Regions from separate parts of the Lysinibacillus sp. FSL K6-4013 genome, predicted to be linked through region 2. Evidence: a T-box and tRNA genes for the amino acid it is inferred to sense, from the RefSeq annotation. Region 2 holds a T-box; the other holds one or more tRNA genes.

Region 1 (3,379 bases), 2.2 Mb from region 2:
AGAAGTACCCGCAGGCGTCTTTACTGCTGCCATCGGTGCACCTTATTTTATCTATTTATTATTTAGAAACCCAAATAAATAAAGGAGTCTATACTACATGACTGAATCTTTATTAACCAAATCCCTAACATTAAGTTATGGTGATTTCAATATTATCGAAGATCTCAATTTATCTATTCCTTTGAATGAAATTACTGTATTAATTGGAGCGAATGGCTGTGGTAAATCCACACTCTTGCGCTCCATTGCTCGATTATTAAAACCTAAAAAAGGCTCCGTTTTATTAAATGGTGAGGATATTTTTAAATTATCAACTAAACAAGTGGCTAAAAACCTCTCTATTCTTCCCCAATCTCCTGTTGCACCAGAAGGCTTAACTGTCTTACAACTTGTAAAACAAGGCCGCTACCCTTACCAAAATTGGCGTCAACAATGGACTGAAAAGGATGAAGAAATCGTTTTAAACGCTTTAAAAGCTACAGGTACCGAGCATTTACAAGATAGACCAGTAGACGAGCTATCAGGAGGACAACGTCAACGTGCTTGGATTGCTATGACACTTGCTCAAGATACAGATATCATTCTTTTAGACGAGCCTACGACATACTTAGATTTAACCCATCAAATAGACGTATTAGATTTACTATATGACTTAAACCAACAGCAAAAGCGAACAATTATTATGGTATTACATGATATTAATCTTGCATGTCGCTATGCCGATCATATTATTACAGTGCGTGACCGTGGTGTCTACCGTCAAGGGAAACCAGAAGAAATTATGACAACTGATTTAGTTAGTCATGTGTTTGACCTTGATTGCCAAATGACGGCAGATCCCATATTTGGTACACCTCTTTGCATTCCATATGGAAAAGGACGAAAAATTTAATCGCTAATTTGAAAAACAACAAGCCTACACAGAATGATTAATCTGTGTAGGCTTTCATTTAATAGAGGTATGTTATTAATCTAAGTATCTAGTAAATTAAAAAGTGCAGTAGATGTAAATTCATCTACTGCACTTAGTATGACCCGTACGGGATTCGAACCCGTGTTACCGCCGTGAAAGGGCGGTGTCTTAACCACTTGACCAACGGGCCCATGGCGGAGAAGGAGGGATTTGAACCCTCGCGCCGGTTACCCGACCTACACCCTTAGCAGGGGCGCCTCTTCAGCCTCTTGAGTACTTCCCCAAAATAAAAAATGGCTCCGAAGGCAGGACTCGAACCTGCGACAACCTGATTAACAGTCAGGTGCTACTACCAACTGAGCTACTTCGGAATAATGGTGGGCCTAAATGGACTCGAACCATCGACCTCACGCTTATCAGGCGTGCGCTCTAACCAGCTGAGCTATAGGCCCTTGGAGCGGGTGATGGGAATCGAACCCACGACATCAGCTTGGAAGGCTGAGGTTTTACCATTAAACTACACCCGCATAAATGGTGGGTCAGGACGGAATCGAACCGCCGACACTTAGAGCTTCAATCTAATGCTCTACCAACTGAGCTACTGACCCATTTCGTCCATGCTAAGCTTGCTCACTCTTTTGCTTCTCATGACTTTGATTTTAAAAATGGCGGTCCCGACCGGGATCGAACCGGCGATCTCCTGCGTGACAGGCAGGCATGTTAACCGCTACACCACGGGACCTTTTGGTTGCGGGGGCCGGATTTGAACCAACGACCTTCGGGTTATGAGCCCGACGAGCTACCACTGCTCCACCCCGCGATAATTTTATGCTGTTTCGAGTTTTTAAAGCACCATTTATAAAAATTTAAAACTGGAGGAGGTAGAGGGATTCGAACCCCCGCGCGGTGTTACCCGCCTGTCGGTTTTCAAGACCGATCCCTTCAGCCAGACTTGGGTATACCTCCGTTACAATATATAAATGGTGGACCTTGCAGGACTCGAACCTGCGACCGGACGGTTATGAGCCGTCTGCTCTAACCAACTGAGCTAAAGGTCCTTTAAGATGGCGGCAGAGGGGATCGAACCCCCGACCTTACGGGTATGAACCGTACGCTCTAGCCAGCTGAGCTACGCCGCCAGGATCTTTATACTGGTTAATTTACTTATGGTGGAGCCTAGCGGGATCGAACCGCTGACCTCCTGCGTGCAAGGCAGGCGCTCTCCCAGCTGAGCTAAGGCCCCATAATTTTTGGAAATGGTCGGGAAGACAGGATTCGAACCTGCGACCCCTTGGTCCCAAACCAAGTGCTCTACCAAGCTGAGCTACTTCCCGTTGTTCTTTTGGCGCGCCCGACAGGAGTCGAACCCATAACCTTCTGATCCGTAGTCAGACGCTCTATCCAATTGAGCTACGGGCGCATTTAAAAATGGTGCCGAGGACCGGAATCGAACCGGTACGGTAGTCACCTACCGCAGGATTTTAAGTCCTGTGCGTCTGCCAGTTCCGCCACCCCGGCACATTTGGAGCGGAAGACGAGGTTCGAACTCGCGACCCCCACCTTGGCAAGGTGGTGTTCTACCACTGAACTACTTCCGCATGTGCATAAGTTTTTTATCTGGCAATGAAAATAATGGTGCGGGTGAAGGGAGTCGAACCCCCACGCCTTGCGGCGCTAGATCCTAAGTCTAGTGCGTCTGCCAATTCCGCCACACCCGCTTATTATTATTTCTAAATGGTGAGCCATGAAGGACTCGAACCTTCGACCCTCTGATTAAAAGTCAGATGCTCTACCAACTGAGCTAATGGCTCGAAAAAATGGTGCCGGCTATAGGAATCGAACCCACGACCTACTGATTACAAGTCAGTTGCTCTACCTGCTGAGCTAAACCGGCATATGGTGGAGGATGACGGGCTCGAACCGCCGACCCTCTGCTTGTAAGGCAGATGCTCTCCCAGCTGAGCTAATCCTCCTGGGTGTTATGCCTAGCGACGTCCTACTCTCACAGGGGGAAGCCCCCAACTACCATCGGCGCTAAAGAGCTTAACTTCCGTGTTCGGTATGGGAACGGGTGTGACCTCTTTGCCATCATCACTAGACTTTGTTATGTATCTTGTTTTGAAGTTGTTTACCTGTCCTTCAAGACAAGAATTATTGTATAACGTTTTCTAACATTGTGCAATACTTTTTTATAAAAAAAAGAAATTATTACTTTTAAAAGATATTTTTGTTAAGTAAGAGAAAATATTGCCCTGCAAAATATTATAGCAATTGTTGATTCAAAAGAAAACATTTATTTTATTTCACCTATATTCTTAGCTTATAATCTATTTCAAAACAAGTGAAGAATATAGATAATCCTTCACTCGTCCTCTCATTAAATATTTGCAAGCTCTCTTTTTAATTTTGCAATATCATCAAGTGTAGTAGAAGGACCAAAAGATATTCTAAAAAATTGGCGTGCCG
Region 2 (3,379 bases):
AATTACGACATCCCGATGTTTTAGGTGCATTGCTATCATTAGGTTTAAACCGTGGCAAATTTGGCGATATACGTGTAAATGATCAGCAGGTGCAATTTGTTGTAGCTCAAGAAGTAGCAGAATATGTTCGGTTACATTTAACAGGTATTGGTAAAGTAAAGGTGCATATCGAGTCTTTAAAAGAATCAGAGTCCCTTATTATTAATGAGGAAGAATGGTTGGAGGAATCTCATACAGTATCTTCGATGCGATTAGATGTAATTATTGCGACTATATTAAATGTATCACGCCAAAAAGCTCAAGCTTTAATTACTGGAAAAAAAGTGCGTGTTAATTGGACAGAACGAGATACAGTTGCTTTTGAATTACAAGAAGGAGATATATTATCAATACGAGGAAGTGGTCGGGTGAAAATTATTATGACTGAAGGCCGAACAAAAAAAGATAAAATCCGTCTTCAAATCGGTCGATTGGCCCAAAAAAGCTGAAAGTGAAGTAAATTTCATTAATTTTTACTGCTAAGTTGTCGGAACAATTGTATAATAGGAGTTACGAATGTACATGTAAAGGAGAGAAGGATTGTATGCCATTATCACCTATTGATATACATAATAAGGAGTTTACAAAAGCCTTCAGAGGTTATGCTGAAGATGAAGTAAATGAATTTTTAGATCAGATTATTAAAGACTATGAAATTCTGCTTCGTGAAAAAAAGGAAGTTGATAAGCAATTAGAGATGGCTTTAGAACAAGCGAGACATTTTAACTCCTTAGAAGAAACTTTGCAGAAGTCTATTGTCGTTGCACAAGAAGCGGCTGATGAAGTGCGAAGAAATTCTCAAAAAGAGGCAAAGCTCATTGTAAAAGAAGCTGAAAAAAATGCTGATCGAATTGTCAATGAAGCTTTGACGAAGGCTCGTAAGGTGACAATTGAAATTGATGAGCTGAAAAAGCAATCTAAGGTATTCCGTAATCGTTTCAAGATGCTTGTAGAAGCACAGCTAGATTTACTAAATGCAGATGATTGGGATCATTTGCTGCAATATGATATTGATTTAACAGAAATTCAAGCATCTGTTGATGAAGCACAGGATGCTGAAGATATTTAACTTTTCTTTTTAATTGTTGCAATTGACAAATGAAACTTGACGCGATTGTGTGAATTTCATATACTTTGTAATAGTAATTATTTTGAACAGATATGCATAAAAGCAGAGACGAAGACAGTATTTGTTAGGCGTTGTTAAGCGATTTGGGGACAGTGAGAGCCCAAACATACAACTAGCATTGAACATCACTTCTGAGCTAAATAACTGAAAAAAGTAGGTTATTTCGTGATGCACGACGTTAAATGTGCTTTTAAGAGGTAGTGCAATTTTTTGTGCTACAAGTAGGGTGGTACCGCGAGTAGAAGCTTCTCGTCCCTTAGTGGGATTGAGGGCTTTTTTTGTTTGTTTCCGAATCGTTTTAGATAAAATTGCCAATAACTGTCTTATGAGAAAAATGTCTAACTGTTTATGTAAAATAAAGGAGGAATTTTAATGGTTGAATACAAAGATACTTTATTAATGCCAAAAACTGATTTCCCAATGCGTGGAAATTTACCAGCGAATGAGCCAAAAATGCAAGAAAAATGGAATGGTATGGATATTAACAAATTACAGATGGAACGTACGGAAGGTCGTCCAGAATTTGTTCTACATGATGGTCCTCCCTATGCAAATGGTGATATCCATATCGGCCATGCTCTAAATAAAGTATTGAAGGATATGATTACACGTCATCGTTCCATGACTGGCTACCATGTCAACTATATTCCAGGCTGGGATACACATGGTTTACCAATTGAGCAAGCATTGACTAACAAAGGTGTAAAACGTAAAGAAATGTCAGTAGCAGCATTCCGCCAACTTTGTGAAGAGTATGCTTACGAGCAAATTGACAATCAACGTGCTCAATTCCGACGTCTAGGCATCCGAGGTGATTGGGAAAATCCTTATATTACGTTGAAGCCTGAGTTTGAAGCACGTCAAATTGAAGTATTCGGTAAAATGGCGGAAAAAGGGTATATCTATAAAGGGTTAAAACCAGTTTATTGGTCTCCATCTTCTGAATCTGCTTTGGCGGAAGCTGAAATTGAATATAAGGACATCAAATCCCCATCAATTTATGTAAGCTTTGCTATTAAGGATGCGAAGGGCGTTGTTCCAGCAGATGCAAAATTTATCATTTGGACAACAACACCATGGACATTACCAGCAAACTTAGGGATTTCTTTGAATCCTGAATTTATCTATGTAGTAGTTGCAGTGGCTAATAAAAAATTCATCATTGCCAAAGAATTATTAGAGTCAGTGGCAAATACGCTTGGATGGGAAGACTATGAGGTTGTACAAGAAGTAAAAGGTGAGGCACTAGATCGTATTGTAGCGCAACATCCATTCTATGATCGTGAATCTCTTATTATGGTAGGTGAACACGTAACTGCTGAAGCGGGTACAGGTTGTGTTCATACAGCACCAGGACACGGTGAAGACGATTATCATATTGGTAAACAATATGGTTTAGGTATTCTTAGTCCTCTTGATAATAGTGGCTGTTATACAGACGAAGCACCTGGCTTTGAAGGCGTGTTTTATAATGATGCGAATAAACTAGTCACAGAAAAACTAAAAGAAGTAGGAGCATTAGAAAAGCTTGATTTCTTTACGCACTCCTATCCACATGACTGGCGTACGAAAAAGCCTGTTATTTATCGTGCGACTCCACAATGGTTTGCATCTGTTGAAGCATTCCGTGGGGAGTTATTAGAGGCTGTAAAAGCAACAGCATTTACACCAGCTTGGGGAGAAACTCGTCTTTATAATATGATTCGTGATCGTGGAGACTGGGTAATTTCTCGTCAACGTGCGTGGGGTGTGCCAATTCCAATTTTCTATGCTGAAAATGGTGAACCTATTATTACACCTGAAACAATTAGTCATGTCTCAGCATTATTCCGTGAGCATGGATCAAATATTTGGTTCCAAAAAACAGCGAAAGAATTATTACCAGAAGGCTTTACACATCCAGGTAGCCCGAACGGCGAATTTACAAAAGAAAATGATATTATGGACGTTTGGTTCGATTCAGGGTCATCACACCAAGGTGTACTTGTAGAACGTGGCATGAAATATCCTGCTGATCTATATTTAGAGGGTTCTGACCAACACCGTGGTTGGTTTAATTCATCTCTAATTACATCTGTAGCAATTAACGGCTATGCACCATATAAAGGACTTTTAACACATGGTTTTGTTCTTGATGGTGAAGGACGTAAAATGAGTAAATCTTTAGGGAATGTGATTATTCCACAAAAAGTAATGGATCAGTATGGAGCA

Evidence for each region. A T-box is a leader RNA that pairs with one kind of tRNA and senses whether it is charged. The one in region 2 lies ahead of ileS (isoleucine--tRNA ligase), so its partner is inferred to be a tRNA-Ile.
Region 1: it encodes a tRNA-Ile, which carries the amino acid that the T-box ahead of ileS (isoleucine--tRNA ligase) is inferred to sense. The anticodon was not compared.

Annotation. Positions count from the first base shown of each region.
Region 1 covers NZ_CP152031.1:3,565,593-3,568,971, forward strand. Annotated here, with positions in the region: gene MHB39_RS17530 (iron ABC transporter permease) at 1-82, shown strand, start outside; gene MHB39_RS17535 (ABC transporter ATP-binding protein) at 98-892, shown strand; tRNA gene MHB39_RS17540 (tRNA-Glu) at 1,032-1,103, opposite strand; tRNA gene MHB39_RS17545 (tRNA-Ser) at 1,106-1,196, opposite strand; tRNA gene MHB39_RS17550 (tRNA-Asn) at 1,208-1,284, opposite strand; tRNA gene MHB39_RS17555 (tRNA-Ile) at 1,289-1,365, opposite strand; tRNA gene MHB39_RS17560 (tRNA-Gly) at 1,367-1,440, opposite strand; tRNA gene MHB39_RS17565 (tRNA-Phe) at 1,446-1,521, opposite strand; tRNA gene MHB39_RS17570 (tRNA-Asp) at 1,580-1,655, opposite strand; tRNA gene MHB39_RS17575 (tRNA-Met) at 1,659-1,733, opposite strand; tRNA gene MHB39_RS17580 (tRNA-Ser) at 1,787-1,879, opposite strand; tRNA gene MHB39_RS17585 (tRNA-Ile) at 1,895-1,971, opposite strand; tRNA gene MHB39_RS17590 (tRNA-Met) at 1,979-2,052, opposite strand; tRNA gene MHB39_RS17595 (tRNA-Ala) at 2,081-2,156, opposite strand; tRNA gene MHB39_RS17600 (tRNA-Pro) at 2,171-2,247, opposite strand; tRNA gene MHB39_RS17605 (tRNA-Arg) at 2,257-2,333, opposite strand; tRNA gene MHB39_RS17610 (tRNA-Leu) at 2,343-2,431, opposite strand; tRNA gene MHB39_RS17615 (tRNA-Gly) at 2,437-2,511, opposite strand; tRNA gene MHB39_RS17620 (tRNA-Leu) at 2,547-2,631, opposite strand; tRNA gene MHB39_RS17625 (tRNA-Lys) at 2,649-2,724, opposite strand; tRNA gene MHB39_RS17630 (tRNA-Thr) at 2,732-2,807, opposite strand; tRNA gene MHB39_RS17635 (tRNA-Val) at 2,811-2,886, opposite strand; rRNA gene rrf (5S ribosomal RNA) at 2,897-3,012, opposite strand; gene MHB39_RS17645 (cysteine desulfurase family protein) at 3,291-3,379, opposite strand, start outside.
Region 2 covers NZ_CP152031.1:1,043,711-1,047,089, forward strand. Annotated here, with positions in the region: gene MHB39_RS04930 (RNA-binding protein) at 1-488, shown strand, start outside; gene MHB39_RS04935 (DivIVA domain-containing protein) at 584-1,108, shown strand; T-box leader at 1,205-1,428, shown strand; gene ileS (isoleucine--tRNA ligase) at 1,541-3,379, shown strand, end outside.